One region of the Acidovorax sp. KKS102 genome, then DNA from elsewhere that is predicted to be linked to it. Evidence: predicted binding sites of a transcription regulator. Region 1 holds the regulator's gene; the other holds the start of a gene.
The links. The regulator sigma-54, encoded in region 1, starts transcription at its own class of promoters, with help from an activator protein. The targets are predictions, from matches to a motif close to TGGCANGNAANCTGCTTT.
Positions count from the first base shown of each region.

Region 2: C380_RS17140 (ammonium transporter) is a predicted target of sigma-54. The motif match lies at 5,849-5,866, and genes of this name have one in related genera.

Region 1 is NC_018708.1:4,832,432-4,840,370, reverse strand. Features, by position in the region: gene C380_RS22260 (hypothetical protein) at 1-239, opposite strand, end outside; gene argS (arginine--tRNA ligase) at 351-2,060, shown strand; gene C380_RS22250 (SPOR domain-containing protein) at 2,076-2,732, shown strand; gene C380_RS22245 (thiol:disulfide interchange protein DsbA/DsbL) at 2,825-3,481, shown strand; gene lptA (lipopolysaccharide transport periplasmic protein LptA) at 3,589-4,248, shown strand; gene lptB (LPS export ABC transporter ATP-binding protein) at 4,305-5,066, shown strand; gene C380_RS22230 (RNA polymerase factor sigma-54) at 5,066-6,664, shown strand; gene C380_RS22225 (thioesterase family protein) at 6,746-7,204, shown strand; gene C380_RS22220 (class I SAM-dependent RNA methyltransferase) at 7,225-7,939, shown strand, end outside.
Region 2 is NC_018708.1:3,722,775-3,730,713, forward strand. Features, by position in the region: gene C380_RS17115 (tripartite tricarboxylate transporter substrate binding protein) at 62-1,030, opposite strand; gene argH (argininosuccinate lyase) at 1,084-2,595, opposite strand; gene C380_RS17125 (LysR family transcriptional regulator) at 2,740-3,606, shown strand; gene C380_RS25340 (hypothetical protein) at 3,641-3,781, shown strand; gene C380_RS17130 (IS5 family transposase) at 4,040-5,035, opposite strand; gene C380_RS25110 (hypothetical protein) at 5,301-5,732, opposite strand; gene C380_RS17140 (ammonium transporter) at 5,937-7,139, shown strand; gene C380_RS17145 (phospholipase D family protein) at 7,299-7,939, shown strand, end outside.

The DNA.
Region 1 (7,939 bases):
TCAATGACAATTGCAGGGTCTTGCTCCCGGTAGGCCTCCAGAGCGGACCGGCCCAGGGTTCCGCCCACACAGAAGGAGACGAACGCGGCACACAGACAGAGGATCGTGAGCAGCCGGTCGTTCGATGCCAAAGCCCCATACAGCGAGAACGCCAGGCATATCGCCATCAGCAACACAAAAGGCACCTGAAACACCAGGGTCCAGCGGCGCCGGTAGAGCAGGATGGGTTGGGGTGGCATGTGCAATCTCCGGTTGAAAGGGCACAGCAACTTATTGTGCCTTTGGCTGTGGGACGCCACCCCGGTGGTGCGTCTGGCGCCCCGCTGTTGGCGGGCCCGTAAAATCCGCCGATGCTCACAGCCAAAAATGAATTGCTCGCTGCGCTCGCAGCCGAGCTGGAAAACCTGTCCCCCGGCGCTGGCGCCAAGGCAGCCTTTGAATCTCCCAAGGTGGCGGCCCATGGCGACTTCGCCTGCACTGCGGCCATGCAGCTGGCCAAGCCGCTCAAGCTCAACCCCCGCGCTCTGGGCGAGCAGCTCAAGGCCGCGCTCGAAGCCACGCCTGCTTTTCAACGCTGGGTGTCCGCCATTGAAATTGCGGGTCCGGGTTTTCTGAACATCCGCCTCCAACCTGCCGCCAAGCAACAAGTGGTGCGTGAGGTGCTGACGGCCGGTGAACATTTCGGCTATCAGGCCAGCAACGGCCAGCAGGTGCTGGTCGAGTTCGTGTCGGCCAACCCCACGGGTCCGCTGCACGTGGGCCACGGCCGCCAAGCCGCGCTGGGCGATGCGATTTGCAACCTGTTCAGCACCCAGGGCTGGAAGGTGCACCGCGAGTTCTATTACAACGATGCGGGCGTACAGATCGACACGCTGACCAAGAGCACGCAGCTGCGCGCCAAGGGTTTCAAGCCCGGCGACGACTGCTGGCCCACCGACAGCGACAACCCGCTGGCCAAGAACTTCTACAACGGCGACTACATCGCCGACATTGCCGAGGCCTTCAAGGCCAAGGCCACCGTGAAGGCCGATGACCGCGAGTTCACCGCCAATGGCGACGTGGACGACTATGACAACATCCGCCAATTTGCGGTGGCCTACCTGCGCAACGAGCAGGACAAGGACCTGCAGGCGTTCAACCTCCAGTTCGACGAGTACTACCTGGAGTCCAGCCTGTACACCAGCGGCCGCGTCGAGGCCACGGTGAACAAGCTCATCGCCAACGGCAAGACCTACGAGCAGGACGGCGCGCTGTGGCTCAAGAGCACCGACTACGGCGACGACAAGGACCGCGTCATGCGCAAGCAGGACGGCACCTACACCTACTTTGTGCCCGACGTGGCGTACCACATTGCCAAGTGGGAGCGTGGCTTCACCAAGGTCGTGAACATCCAGGGCACAGACCACCACGGCACCATTGCACGCGTGCGCGCCGGCCTGCAGGCGGCCGATGTGGGCATCCCCAAGGGCTACCCCGACTACGTGCTGCACACGATGGTGCGCGTGGTCAAGGGCGGTGAAGAGGTCAAGATCAGCAAGCGGGCGGGCAGCTATGTCACGCTGCGCGATTTGATCGAGTGGACCAGCAAGGACGCGGTGCGTTTCTTCCTGCTCAGCCGCAAGCCCGATACCGAGTACACCTTCGACGTGGACCTGGCGGTGGCGCAGAACAACGACAACCCGGTCTACTACGTGCAGTACGCCCATGCGCGCATCCAGTCAGTGCTGCGCGCCTGGCAGGAGGCGGGTGGTGGCGACGTGGCGTCGCTCCAGGACGTGGACTTGTCGGCGTTGGAAGGCCCGCAGGCCCAGGCCCTGATGCTGCAGCTGGCCAAGTACCCCGAGATGCTCACGGCCGCTGCCGAGGGCGAGGCGCCGCACGATGTGACCTTTTACCTGCGCGACCTGGCCGCCAGCTACCACAGCTATTACGATGCCGAGCGCATCCTGGTGGACGACGAGGTGGTGAAGAAGGCGCGCCTGGCGCTGGTCGCTGCCACCGCCCAGGTATTGCACAATGGCCTGGCGGTGCTGGGCGTGTCGGCCCCGGCCAGAATGTAAGCAGTTACTACCAATATGAAAAAGCAACAGACGGGCGGGACCATTGTCGGCTTCATCGTCGGGGTCATCGTGGGCCTGGGCGCGGCGCTGGCCGTGGCCGTGTACGTGACCAAGGTGCCGGTGCCGTTCCTGAACAAGGGCAACGGCCGAGGCGCAGACATGGACGCTGCGGAGTCCCAGAAGAACAAGAACTGGGACCCGAACTCGCCGCTGTATGGCAAGAACCCGGCCCGCCCTGCGGCGCCTCCGGTGGCCGCAGCTGCGTCAGCTCCTGCATCGGCACCGGCGCCTGAGGTGCGCGCCGCCGCATCGGCCGCCAAGCCTGCCGCGAGCAAGCCAGACGCGAAAGCCGAGGCCAAGGCAGAGAGCAAGCCGGGCGCAGACCCGCTGGGCGATCTGGCCGTGGCCAAGGCAGCCGCCAAGGGCAGCGTGGACCCGTTTGACTACTTTGTGCAGGCTGGTGCCTTCCGCACCCAGGCCGACGCCGACGCCCAGCGCGCCAAGCTGGCCATGCTGGGCTGGGAGGCCCGCGTGAGCGAGCGTGAGCAAAATGGCCGGGCGGTGTTCCGGGTGCGCATCGGCCCCTTCACCAAGCGGGACGATGCCGAGGTGCTCAAAGAGAAACTCGACGGCGCCGGGCTGGAATCGGCGCTCGTGCGCGTGCAGCGCTGAAGCGCTTGCAAAAGCGGCGCCACCGCCAGGGCTGAACTTTTTGTAAAGGGATGTCTCACATCCCGCATACCTGAACCAGGAGAGTCTTTGTCATGAAACGCCGTGAGTTTTCTTTGTCCGCCGCCTCGGCGGTTGCCGCTTCTGCCCTGACGCTGCCAGTGGCCAACCCCGCCATGGCGCAAGCCCGCCAGTTCAAGGAGGGCAAGGACTTCAAGCGGCTGGACAAGCCCGTCGCCCCGGATGCCCCGGCCGGCAAGGTCGATGTGATCGAGTTCTTCTGGTACAGCTGCCCCCACTGCAACGCCTTCGAGCCCACACTGGACGCTTGGGTCAAGGCCGCGCCCAAGGACCTCTCCATCCGCCGCGTGCCTGTGGCGTTCAACGCCAGCTTCGTGCCCCAGCAAAAGCTGTACTACACGCTCGAAGGCATGGGCAAGCTCGAAGCCCTGCATGCCAAGGTCTTCCGCGCCATCCACGTGGAAAAGGCCAAGCTCGCCAAGGACGACGAAATCCTGGCCTGGGTGACCCAGCAGGGCGTGGACGTGGCCAAGTTCAAGGAGGTCTACGGCTCCTTCAGCGTCGCCAACCAGGTGCGTCGTGCCTCGCAGCTGCAGGATGCGTACGGTGTCGAAGGCGTGCCATCCATGGGTGTGGCGGGCAAGTACTACACCGACGGCACGATGGCCGGCAGCATGCAGACCGTGCTGCAGGTGGTCGAATACCTGGCCGCCACAGCGCGCAAAGCCTGACCAGTGGCCGACCCTGTCGGCAAGCTGTCCCAAAGGCCCGCGGATGCGGGCTTTTTTTCGGGGTAGGTACCATCGGGTGGCTACAATCATTGCAAGATTCGTGCCCTATGACCCACCGCCTACTCCCCCTCCTTGTGCTCGCAGCCCTGTCCGGCCTTGCGGGCATGGCACATGCCGAAAAGGCAGACCGTGCCAAGCCCATGAACATCGAGGCCGACGCCCTGCGCCACGATGAACTCAAGCAGACCAGCGTGTTCTCGGGCCGCGTGGTGATGACCAAAGGCACCATCGTGCTGCGCGGCGCGCGGCTGGATGTGCGCCAGGACGCCGACGGCTACCAGTACGGCGTGGTCACGGCCGAGGCGGGCAAACGGGCGTTCTTCCGCCAGAAGCGCGACACCGTGGCCGGAGCGCCGGACGAGTTCATCGAAGGCGAAAGCGAAGTCATCGAATACGACGGCAAGGCCGACAACGTGCGCTTCATCACCCGCGCCGAACTGCGCCGCTACCGTGGGTCGGTGCTCAACGACGAGATCACCGGCGCCGTGATCGTTTACAACAACCTCACCGACGTGTTCACCGTCGATGGCCAGAAGGCGCCTGCGTCTTCGGCTGCGGCCGGCGACGCCCCCACGTCTGGCGGCCGCGTGCGCGCCGTGCTGGCACCCAAGGACCCGCCGCCCGGTACGGCAGCCCCCGCCAAGGCGCCCGAGTCGCCCGCTCCGGCGCTGCGCCCCAGCAACACTCTTGGCGGCGGCGCCAAGTGAGCGGGCCCGTGGTGAGTACCGGTCCCGAGACCCCAGCGACCCCTGCGAACAGCCGCCTGGGGCCCGATTCGCACTCGGGCAGCCGCCTGGAGGTGCAGCACCTGGCCAAGTCCTATGGCAGCCGCAAGGTCGTCAAGGACGTGTCCCTGGAGGTGCAAAAAGGCGAAGTCGTGGGCCTGCTGGGCCCTAATGGCGCGGGCAAGACCACATCGTTCTACATGATCGTGGGCCTGGTGCGCAGCGATGCGGGTGACATCCGCATCGACGGCCAGTCCGTGGCCCACATGCCCATCCATCGCCGGTCGCGCCTGGGGCTGTCGTACCTGCCGCAAGAAGCCTCCATCTTCCGCAAGCTCACCGTCGAAGAAAACGTGCGCGCCGTGCTGGAACTGCAGCGCGCCGACGACGGCCAGCCGCTGTCGCGTGATGCCATCGAAGAGCGCCTTACGGCCCTGCTGCAAGAGCTGCGCGTGGACCACCTGAGGGCCTCACCCGCACTGGCGCTGTCCGGTGGCGAGCGCCGCCGCGTCGAGATCGCCCGCGCCCTGGCCACCCAGCCGCGTTTCATCCTGCTGGACGAGCCTTTTGCCGGCATCGACCCCATCGCAGTGATCGAGATCCAGCGCATCATCGGCTTCCTGAAGGCGCGCGGCATTGGTGTGCTCATCACCGACCACAACGTGCGCGAGACGCTGGGCATCTGCGACCACGCCTTCATCATCAGCGACGGCCGCGTGCTGGCGCAGGGCACGCCGTCCGAGATCGTGGACAACGCCGAAGTACGCCGCGTGTACCTGGGCGAGCATTTCCGCATGTGATGAAGCCTGGACTGTCGCTGCGCGTCTCGCAGCACCTTGCACTGACCCCCCAGCTCCAGCAGTCCATCCGGCTGCTGCAGTTGTCCACGCTCGAACTGTCGCAGGAAGTCGAGCAGATGCTCGACGAAAACCCGTTCCTCGAACGCAGTGTCGACGAAGCCCCGCGCGAGGAATTTGGCCTGGAAGCCGCCGATACGCCCGCGCAGGCCGACGACTACAGCGCAGATGATGCTATGTTTTCAGGAGCTGCTGGCGCAAGCAGTACTGGCGCTGACAGCCAAAACGACGCTGAAATCTCCGGGGGGGGCTCGGACGAGCCCGACTGGAGCGGCGACGGCACCGTCGAGATGGCGCCCAACGATGCCGAGTGGGGCGGCGACGCCCCAGCGCGCACCCGCAACGACGCGGAAGGCGACGAGGCCGATGCCACCGAGCTGGCCCGATCGCACGAGTCGCTGACGGCCTTTTTGCACCGCCAGGCGCTGTCGCTGCGCCTGTCCGAAGTAGACATGGCCGCGCTGCGTTTTCTCATCGAATCGCTGAACGACGACGGCTACCTCGAAGAGCCGCTGGAAGAACTCGCCATCAGCCTCGCCGGGCCCGACGACCTGGAACAGATCGAAGAACTGGTGCACCGCTTCACCGTGGCCCAGCGCCTGCTGCAAAGCCTGGAGCCCACTGGCGTGGGGGCGCGCAACCTGGCCGAATGCCTGACGCTGCAGCTCACGGCGCTGGCTGCCGATGAGGACAGCAGTGCTGACCCCGACACGGTGCAGACCGCTCTGCGCATCTGCCAGCAGCCGCTGGAGATGCTGGCGCGCCGGGACATCCGCCGCCTGACGCAGCTGTGCAGCGAAGGCGGCGTGGCTGGAGAAGAGCGCACCCGCGCTGCCATGGCACTCATCGCCCGCCTGGAACCACGCCCGGGCCGCAAGTTTGCCGACGTGGAGCGCAACATCATCGTGCCCGACGTCATCGTACGCAAAGCCGGTCGCGCCAATGGCAGCGGCCAGCAGAGCTTCATCGTGCAGCTCAACCCCGACGTGATGCCCCGCCTGCGCGTGCACGACATCTACGCAGGCGCCCTGCGCGGCCACAAGGGCGGCGAAGGCCACCAGGGCATGCAGCAGCGCCTGCAGGAGGCGCGCTGGTTCATCAAGAACATCCAGCAGCGTTTTGACACCATCCTGCGCGTGTCGCGCGCCATCGTCGAGCGGCAAAAGAACTTCTTCACCCACGGTGAACTGGCCATGCGCCCGCTGGTGCTGCGCGACATTGCCGACGAACTGGGCCTGCACGAGTCCACCATCAGCCGCGTCACCACCGCCAAGTACATGGCCACGCCTATCGGCACCTACGAGCTGAAGTATTTCTTTGGCTCGGGCCTGGGCACCGAAACGGGCGGCAATGCGTCGAGCACGGCGGTGCGCGCACTGATCAAGCAGTTCGTGTCGGCGGAGAACCCCGCCAAGCCGCTGTCCGACAGCCAGATCGCCGAGATGCTCAAGGAGCAGGGCATCGAATGCGCCCGCCGCACCGTGGCCAAGTACCGCGAGGCGCTCAAGATCGCGCCAGCGAATCTGCGCAAAGCGTTGTAGCCGCCTCGGCAGGTGGCGCACTGCCCGCCTGCGCCGCCGTAGTCTTTTCTGTTGTTTCCGTATTACCCACCGCAGCCCACCATGGCCCGCATCGTCTTTGACCTCCCCGCGCACTTCGGCTTTGCCACCGAGCTGCAGATCTACATCAGCCATGTGAACCAGGGCGGACACCTGGACAACGCGCAGCTGCTCAGCCTGGTGTCCGAAGCGCGGGTGCGCTTCTTTCAGTCGCTGGGCTACCCAGAGGCCGATGTGGGCGGCCTTTCCATCGTGGTGGGCGACATAGTGGCGCAGTACAAGTCCGAAGGTTTCCACGGCGAAACCATGCGGGTGGAAATGGCCCCGGCGGACTTCAACCGCTACGGCTTCGACCTGGTGTTCTGCATGACCGAAAAGGCCTCAGGCCGCGAAGTGGCGCGCGGCAAGATCGGTATCGTCTTCATCGGCAAGGCCAGCCGCAAGGTCGCACCCATCCCCGACTCCATCCGCCGGCTGCTGCTGGCCCGCGCGGGGGAGCCCGGTTCCCCCGCCGAGCACTAGCGCGTATCCTCCCCATCGACATGAACCAACTCCAACTTTTTCTCCCTTGCGCCGCAGGCGTCGAGGGCTTTCTGGCCGACGAGGTACATGGCATCACCGGTCTCACGGGGCAAGACCTGCTGGTGGGCCGGGGTGGTGTGCTGCTGCGCGCCTCGTGGCGCCAGGCCATGCAGCTCAACCTGCACAGCCGCTTGGCCCAGCGCGTACTGGTGCAATTGGCCCACCGCCCATACCGGTCTGAGAACGACCTCTACAACATGGCCAGCGATGTGGCCTGGGAGATCTGGTTCACCACGCGCCAGACCTTCAAGGTCGAAGTGACGGCCCAGCACAGCCCGCTGCAGAGCCTGAACTTCGCGGGCCTCAAGGTGAAAGACGCCGTGGCCGACCGCTTCCGCCACAAGAGCGGCGTGCGCCCCGATGTGAACACCCAGTGGCCCGACGTGCGCATCCACCTGCACCTGACCACCGACGAAGCCACGCTCTACATCGACACCTCGGGCGAGCCACTGTTCAAGCGCGGCTGGCGCGAGGACAAGGGCGATGCCCCCCTTAAGGAAACCCTCGCCGCCGCCATGATCGCCGCCAGTGGCTGGGACCCGCACGGCGACAACCCCCAGCCCCTGTACGACCCCTGCTGCGGCAGCGGCACCATCGTGGTCGAAGCCGCACAGATCGCCTGCCGCATCCCGGCGGGCATGCTGCGTCGCTTTGCGTTTGAAAAGCTGCTGCCCT
Region 2 (7,939 bases), 1.1 Mb from region 1:
TGCAGCGGAGCACGTCGAATTGTGGCACTCAACAAATGCCCCGCCGCTAGCGCATTCAGTCTCAGTCAACACTGGCACCCGAGGAGCGAACAATCTTGGCCCACTTTTCGGTGTCACTTTGGATGCGTTGAGTGAACTCAGCTGGAGAGGACGAAAGCGGCGTAGCCCCCTGGCCAGACAACTTGTCTATCGTCGCTTTCTCCCTGGAAATTTGAGTGATTTCGGTAGATAACTTGCTCAAAATTTCTGGAGGCAAGTTCTTTGGTGCAATCACACCAAACCACACGTCCGCCACATATCCGGTCACGCCAGCCTCAGCCATGGTGGGCACATCTGGAAGTGCTGGCGAACGTGACGCTCCGGTCACTGCTAGCGCACGCAGGGCGCCCGATTTCACATGCGGCAATGAACCCGGTAGGTTGTCAAACATCAGTTGAATCTGGTTACCCAACAGGTCTGCCATCGCAGGACCGCTGCCTTTGTAGGGTACATGGGTCATCGATGCCCCCGTCATCGACTTGAACATCTCACCGGTCAGGTGATTTGTCGTCCCACTGCCTGCCGACCCCATGTTCAAAGTTTCAGGCTGACGTTTCGAGTAGGCAATCAGTTCTGAGACCGTCCTCGCCGGGACTTTTGGGTTGACCACTAGGATGTTTGGAACGCTTGCAAAAGGCGCTACGGGCGTGAAATCTTTATGCGGGTCAAATGGAAGCTTCTTGTACAAAGAGGGGTTGATGGAGCTGGTTCCGACCGTTCCGAAAAGAAGCGTGTAGCCGTCGGCGGGCGCCTTGGCGACCAAGTCCGCGCCAATATTTCCACCTGCACCACCACGGTTGTCGACCACCACCGACTGCCCCAGCTTTTCGGACAGCCTCGTTGCCAGCAAACGCCCCAGGTTGTCGGTGGTACCTCCCGCCGGAAATGGCACCACCAACCGAATCGGCTTGCTGGGAAAAGCATCGGCGAAGGCGGAGGATGCAGCGAGCGCAACGACGACCGCTGCAGTGAGCTTGGAAACACAAATCATGGTTCGTCCAAATGTAGATAGGTGGATGGAAAGTAGTTGAAAGGAAAAGTCGCTCAATCAGCAGACAGGTCAGCAAGTTCGGTTAGCTCGCACTGAAGCCTGGTACGTGAATCCGCAACCATCTGCCGAGTGCGCATGGCTCGCTCTTGAGCTTTGTGGAGCTCATCCCGCTGTTGTGCGATTCGCAGGACGACCAGAGAGGGTGCAGGCCCCCCCTTCGCAGAGCGCGACTCAAGGCTGTACGCCGGGTCGAGACACAGTCGCACGGACTGGTCACTCAAGCAAATGGGCCTACCCGTCTGCTCCGTGGCTGCCGCGTTGACCATCTCCGCTGTGATGTCGCTGGCCGGCAAGCTGGCATCCAGTGCCTGACGCACCACAGCCCCCACGACATGATGTGCTTCTCTGAAGGAAAGGCCAGATTCACGGACCAGAGCGTCAGCCAGGTCCGTGGCCGTGGAGAAGTCCGTGCGAGCCTTGTGCAGCATGGTCGCTTCAGCTGGCCTCGCGGAATCGATGACCAGCTTGAACAGGACGAGACAGCGCAGGCATTCATCGGCACTCTCCCAAAAGCTGCGCATGCTCTCCCGATTGCCATCGCCGCTGTGGGTAAAGTGCGTACCCTTCACCGCTGACATCGCCGCTGTCAAAAGACCTATGAGGTGGCTTGTCTTCCCCTTGAGGTATTCAACGACCACCGGGTTCTTCTTCTGCGGCATGATGCTCGAAGTTCCCGCTACGCTGTCGGGGAACTCAATCAAACCGAACTCCGGAGTGGCCCACACATAGAAGTCCTGGGCAATTCGTCCCCAGGTCAGCGATGCGATGGTCATCGCAGACATCAACTCCCAGGCGAAGTCACGCGAAGCCACTGCATCTAAGGAGTTCTCCACGCATCCCGAAAACCCGAGCAACCGGGCCGTCTCCTCGCGCTGAATTGGGAATGCGGTGCCAGCCAGAGCACCCGCTCCAAGGGGGCTCGCATCCATATTGACAATGGCCTGCTCTATTCGTCCTGCATCACGCGCCATAGCCTGCGCTACGGCAGACAGATAGTGACCGTAGCTGATGGGCTGAGCGGACTGAAGATGTGTGTACCCTGGCATTACCACATCGGCGTAGGCGGCAGCACGCGATAGCGCCACCTCCCTGGCTGCATTCAACGCATCCAGCACATTGAGCCCGATGTCTCTCGCTCGCAGCCGGTCGTGGGTCGCAAGAATGTCGTTACGGCTGCGAGCCACGTGCAGACGCCCACCCACATCTGAGCCCGCCAGGCTCATCAGTTGCGCTTCGTAGTTGAAGTACGCATCCTCGCGCTGCGGGTCCAACGTGACCGCGTCAGGTCCGTCGCCTTGCATTTTCACGAGCGTCCGAGCAAGCAAAGCGGCAACGTTTGTTGGCACCAAGCCCGCCTTTCGCAACATCAAGAGGTGGGCAGCGTTGATGTCGGTCAGGTAGATGAACCCACTCGCGAACTCGCGATTGAGCCGCGGTAGGTAGATGTGGTCGCACACCTCCTGTGCGGTGGGTTGTTGCAAACGACGACTTACTTTGGATTCCATGAATTGCCTGCTTCCTGCCACTGGGGAACCGTTCCCCCGAGTTCTTGAGCGAAGTATGAAAACCGCATGACATGCCGTCAAATACGAGTTTTATAGGAACCCATACATCCTTGTTATGCTCATTGAAAATACGCAGAGGTGCAAATGAAGTTCAAGCAGATTGAGACATTCAGGGTGGTGATGCTCACGAGGTCAATGACCTTGGCTGCCAAGGAGTTGCACACCACCCAGCCAAACATCAGCAGGTTCATTGCCCAGCTGGAAGCCGAAACAGGCCTGCACCTCTTCGAGCGAAAGGCTGGGAGACTCACGCCCACTGCGGAAGGGGACGCGTTCTACCAAGAGGTTCAGCGCTCGTTCTTGGGCATGGACGCCCTCGAGAACTCGGTACGACTGATTCGACAACTGGGCACTGGAACGCTTCGCATCGGAGCAGTACCGTCAATTGCGATGAGTGTGATGCCCAAAGTCATTCAAGTGTTCCGGAAACGCTACCCCGATACCCCGGTCTCCATCCACACCAATGACTCACCAACGGTGGCGAAATGGACGGCCACCCGCTACTGTGACCTCGGTCTTGTTTCGTACCTTGTTGACACTGCGGGCGTTCAGTCGAGTCTGTGGGCGCAAGAACAGGGTGTTTGCATCGTTCCCGTAGGCCATCGTCTGGCCAAAAAGCGCTCGGTCAAACCAAGTGACTTTGATGATGAACCATTTATCTCGCTCACACAGGGTGATGGCACGAGAGAGGCGGTGGACGCGGCGTTCAATCCAGACCGTCGCAAGCTCATCTTGGACACCCCATATGCCCCCACCATTTGCAGAATGGTCGAAATGGGCCTTGGAGTCAGCGTGGTCAACCCATTGGTGGTGCGCAACATGAGCCTGCCAGGAATCAAGGTGCTTCGATTCGAGCCCGCGGTGCAGTTTGCACGGCACGTGCTAATCGCTCAGCAGCACACAGAGTCGGCGCAGATGACAGCCTTCATGCGGTGTTTGGCTGAGATTTGAGGGTCATGAAATCCCTGGTCCTGAAGGTCGCCGCATGAACACCAATTCGCTTGGCCGCTTGTGTGGCGGTCATATGCGTTGCCGTAGCGGCGACCTCAGGCGTGGCAAAGTCTATGCACGTACCGTCGAACTCTGCTTCGGCTACGCGCAAGATGACGTCAAGGAACTGCTGTAATCCTTGGCAATGGTGCAGCGCCTTTAGGCGCTCGTACCACGGTCCGAGTCGGGTCCGCAATGTACGGCCGTCTGGATTGCCGGACAAAAATCCGGGCTCTCACGTGCGCTTCAAACTGCGTGGGCCAATTTGGGAGCAACTGGTCCATGGGCGCAAGAAATTCCACGCCCTGACTGACGGCACCAGGCCCAGAGGCGTTGGTGCGTGACGGTGCAGCATCGGGCACGTACCACTGACAAAGGGTGCGCACCAACTCAGTCACCGCGTACAGAGTGCTTCCTTCGACCGCTGGTGTCCGAGCAGATGCACTCGGCACAGGTAGATGTTGGCCAGGGCCAAGGCGGTGAACGCACGCGTGGCGTTCTTTTGCAGCCCGCGATAGCGCACCTTAGTGAACCCCCATAGCCGCTTGACCACGGCAAAGACGTGTTCGACCCGAGCACGCAAGCGCGACTTGTTGCGATTCTTGGCCCGCTGCACCTCATCAACCTCTCCCGCACGGCGCGTGCGCTGGTTGGTGAAGTCCTTGGCCTTGGGTGCCTTGCTCGCTATCAGTGCCTTCTGGCTGGCATAGGCCAAGTCGCCATAAACGCGCTGCTCGTTGCCGTGCAGCAAATCAGGCAGTGGATGTTTGTCGTGCACGTTGGCCGCCGTGACCACCGCGCTGTGGGCCAGCCCGGTTTGGCTGTCCACGCCGATGTGCAGCTTCATGCCGAAATACCACTGCTGGCCCTTGCGGGTTTGGTGCATTTCTGGGTCTCTGGCTTTGGCGGCGTTCTTGGTGGAGCTGGGTGCACCAATGATGGTGGCGTCCACGATGGTGCCGGTGTTGACCTTGATGCCGCGCGCCTGCAACTCCTTGCCCACGCGTGCGAACAGCGCTTCGCCCAACTTGTTGTCGCCCAGCAGATGGCGGAACTTGAGCATCGTGGTGGCATCGGGCACTGGCTCGCAACCCAGGTCAATGCCGACGAAGCGGCGCAGGCTGGCACTGTCGTAGAGGGCTTCCTCACACGCCAGGTCGGCGAGGTTGAACCAGTGCTGGATGAAGTGGATGCGCAGCATGCGCTCCAGTCCAATGGGAGGACGCCCATTGCCAGCCTTGGGGTAGTGCGGTGCGATTTCTTCGCACAGCGCCGCCCAGGGCACCAGCGCCTCCATGGTCTTGAGGAATTCGTCGCGCCGCGTGGGCTTGCGATGCTGTTCAAAACCCGACTGGGCGTCGGCTGCCATAGCAAGGGTCTGCTGCTTCATGGCCCAGTAATTTACCCACGCTGGAGTAGCAGCGGAGACTTTTTCAGCGTTGCCCTAAGCCTTCCCAGAGAGTAGATAGACATTGCTCTGTGTCCGACGAAAGTACTTTCGGACATCTGCATGGGTCACGGGGCTGGGAATTGCGTTGTGCATCTCTCAACGCTGATTTGCGAGGTTCCACAGCCGCAAGCGGCTGTTCCACCCCGCCTCACAAGAGGAACAACCGGTTAAACAAAACCCGAAAACCAGCTGCCTGTTTTATTCACTATCGCCAGACACGCAGTTTCTGTCGCTCCATAACATGCTCGCAGCCCCGGTAGGGATTGACCGATAGCTCAAAGAAGATGTCGGGCGAGTCGTTGGCGCACAGGGCACTGCGCGCGGTCTCGAAATGCACGCGGGTGGCGGGCGAAGGACGGCTGTCGCCATCGCCCTCGTCGCACGCAGCAGGCCCGCCCGGCGCCCCGGCGCCCCATTCATCACCGCCCTCCCGACCTCCGTGGCCCGGGGCGAAGCCCTCCGCATTGCCAGGTGCCCGAACAGGGCTCCACCCGTCATCTGCGGGCTCGCGCTGGTCTTTTGCAAACCGGTGCGCCATGGCTGTCGCCGCACCTCGGCCGCGAATGGCTTGCAGCGGGACGCGGATTTCCTGCGGCTGTTCGGGCAGGTCGTCTTCAGGAGGGGGTAAGAGGCCCATAGCGAGCGGGGGTGGGGTCGGCGCTAAAAAACTGTTTATTTATACAGTATTTTGAGCCTCCATTCTTCGATCACCCCATCAAGCCCCAAATCAGTGCAAAACCTTGCACCAACTCTTGGCGCGCTTCTTGCTTCAACTTGGTGCAAATCTGTGGCGTATCCCGAAAACGCACCAGAGTCGATCAATCACTATCGCGAGGACGTTATGGAAGCACTCAAACAGGGCACAGATGCCTTGTTCATCTTGCTCGGGGCGATCATGGTGTTGGCCATGCACGCCGGGTTTGCGTTTCTGGAGCTGGGCACGGTTCGCAAAAAGAACCAGGTGAATGCGCTGGTCAAGATCCTGGTGGACTTTTCGGTGTCCACGGTGGTCTATTTCGTCGTCGGCTACACCGTGGCCTACGGCACGCATTTTTTTGTTGGCGCAGAGTCGCTGGTGCAGCTCAGCGGGTATGCGCTGGTCAAGTTCTTCTTCCTGCTCACGTTCGCAGCCGCCATCCCGGCCATCGTGTCGGGCGGCATCGCAGAGCGCGCCAAGTTTTGGCCACAACTGCTGGCAACGGCAGTCATCGTGGGCTTTGTGTACCCGTTTTTTGAGGGCATCGCCTGGAACCAGCATTTTGGAGTGCAGGGCTGGATCAAGGCCGTGACGGGCGAGGAGTTCCATGACTTTGCGGGCTCGGTGGTGGTGCACGCCATGGGCGGCTGGATTGCGTTGCCGGCGGTGATCCTGCTGGGCTCTCGCGCCAACCGCTACCGCAAGGACGGTGCGATCTCGGCCCACCCGCCATCGAACATTCCCTTCCTGGCGCTGGGCGCCTGGATCTTGGTGGTGGGCTGGTTCGGCTTCAATGTGATGAGCGCGCAGTCCGTGGACAAGCTCTCGGGCCTGGTCGCGGTGAACTCGCTGATGGCCATGGTGGGCGGCACGCTCGCTGCCCTGGTACTGGGCAAGAACGACCCCGGCTTTGTGCACAATGGCCCGCTCGCAGGTCTGGTGGCCGTGTGTGCGGGCTCGGACCTCATGCACCCGCTGGGTGCGCTGGTGGTGGGCGCGGTGGCCGGGGCCATCTTTGTGCTGATGTTCACCTTGACACAGAACAAATGGAAGATCGACGACGTGCTCGGCGTATGGCCGCTGCACGGGCTGTGCGGCACCTGGGGCGGGCTGGCGGCAGGCCTCTTTGGCAGCAAGGCGCTGGGCGGGCTGGGCGGGGTGAGCCTGTCGGCCCAGCTCATCGGCACGGGCCTGGGTGTGGTGTGGGCCCTGATCGGCGGCGTGGTGGTGTACGGCATCCTCAAGCAGACGGTGGGCATCCGGCTGACGCAGGAAGAAGAGTTTGACGGTGCCGACCTGAGCATCCACAAGATCAGCGCCACGCCCGACCGCGAAGTGAGTTGGTAACCCAACACCCGGCGACGGCATCGGACCGGCGAGGGACCCGGTGCAAGGCCTGATACGGGTCCAAGCCGTCGCCTTGGCGCGCTGTCTGACAGCGGATGGACCGGTGCGCAGCTATACCTGAGCCCTGCGCCCCAGCGGCTCCACGGTCACAATCGCGCCATGCTGTCTTCGCCCCCCTTGTCCGTCGTCACCCAGCCCCAGTCGGCCCGCTCCAGATGGCTGGGCATGGTCGTGCTGCTGGTCACCCTAGCCCTGGCGGGATGCGCGGGCCTGCCCAAGGAGGTGGACCGCCCAGTGTCGGTTGCTCTGGCGGCTCCCGGCGACACTCCACTGGGGAAGCTGGTCGCCGCGCGCAGGGCCGCCGAGGGGGCACGGCATGCCTCAGGGTTTGCACTGCTCAGCGGCCCACAGGCTGCCTACAGCAGCCGCCTGGCCCTGGTCGACGCCGCCCAGAAAACCCTGGACCTGCAGTACTACGCCATCCATGCAGACGCCAGCAGCGAGCGCCTGCTGCTCAGCGTGATGGCCGCGGCACAGCGTGGTGTGCGGGTGCGCGTGTTGCTGGACGACTTTCACAGCACCGGGCGCGACGCGCAGGTGATGCGGCTGGCGTTTGTGCCCAATATCGAGATGCGGATGTTCAACCCCGTGACCGGTGCCCGGGGGTCGCCCATCGGCCGCATGCTGAGCCTGCTGGGCGACTTCTCGCGCGTGCAGCAGCGCATGCACAACAAGCTGTTCATTGCCGACAACGCCATGGCCGTCACCGGGGGACGCAACCTGGGCGATGCCTACTTCGG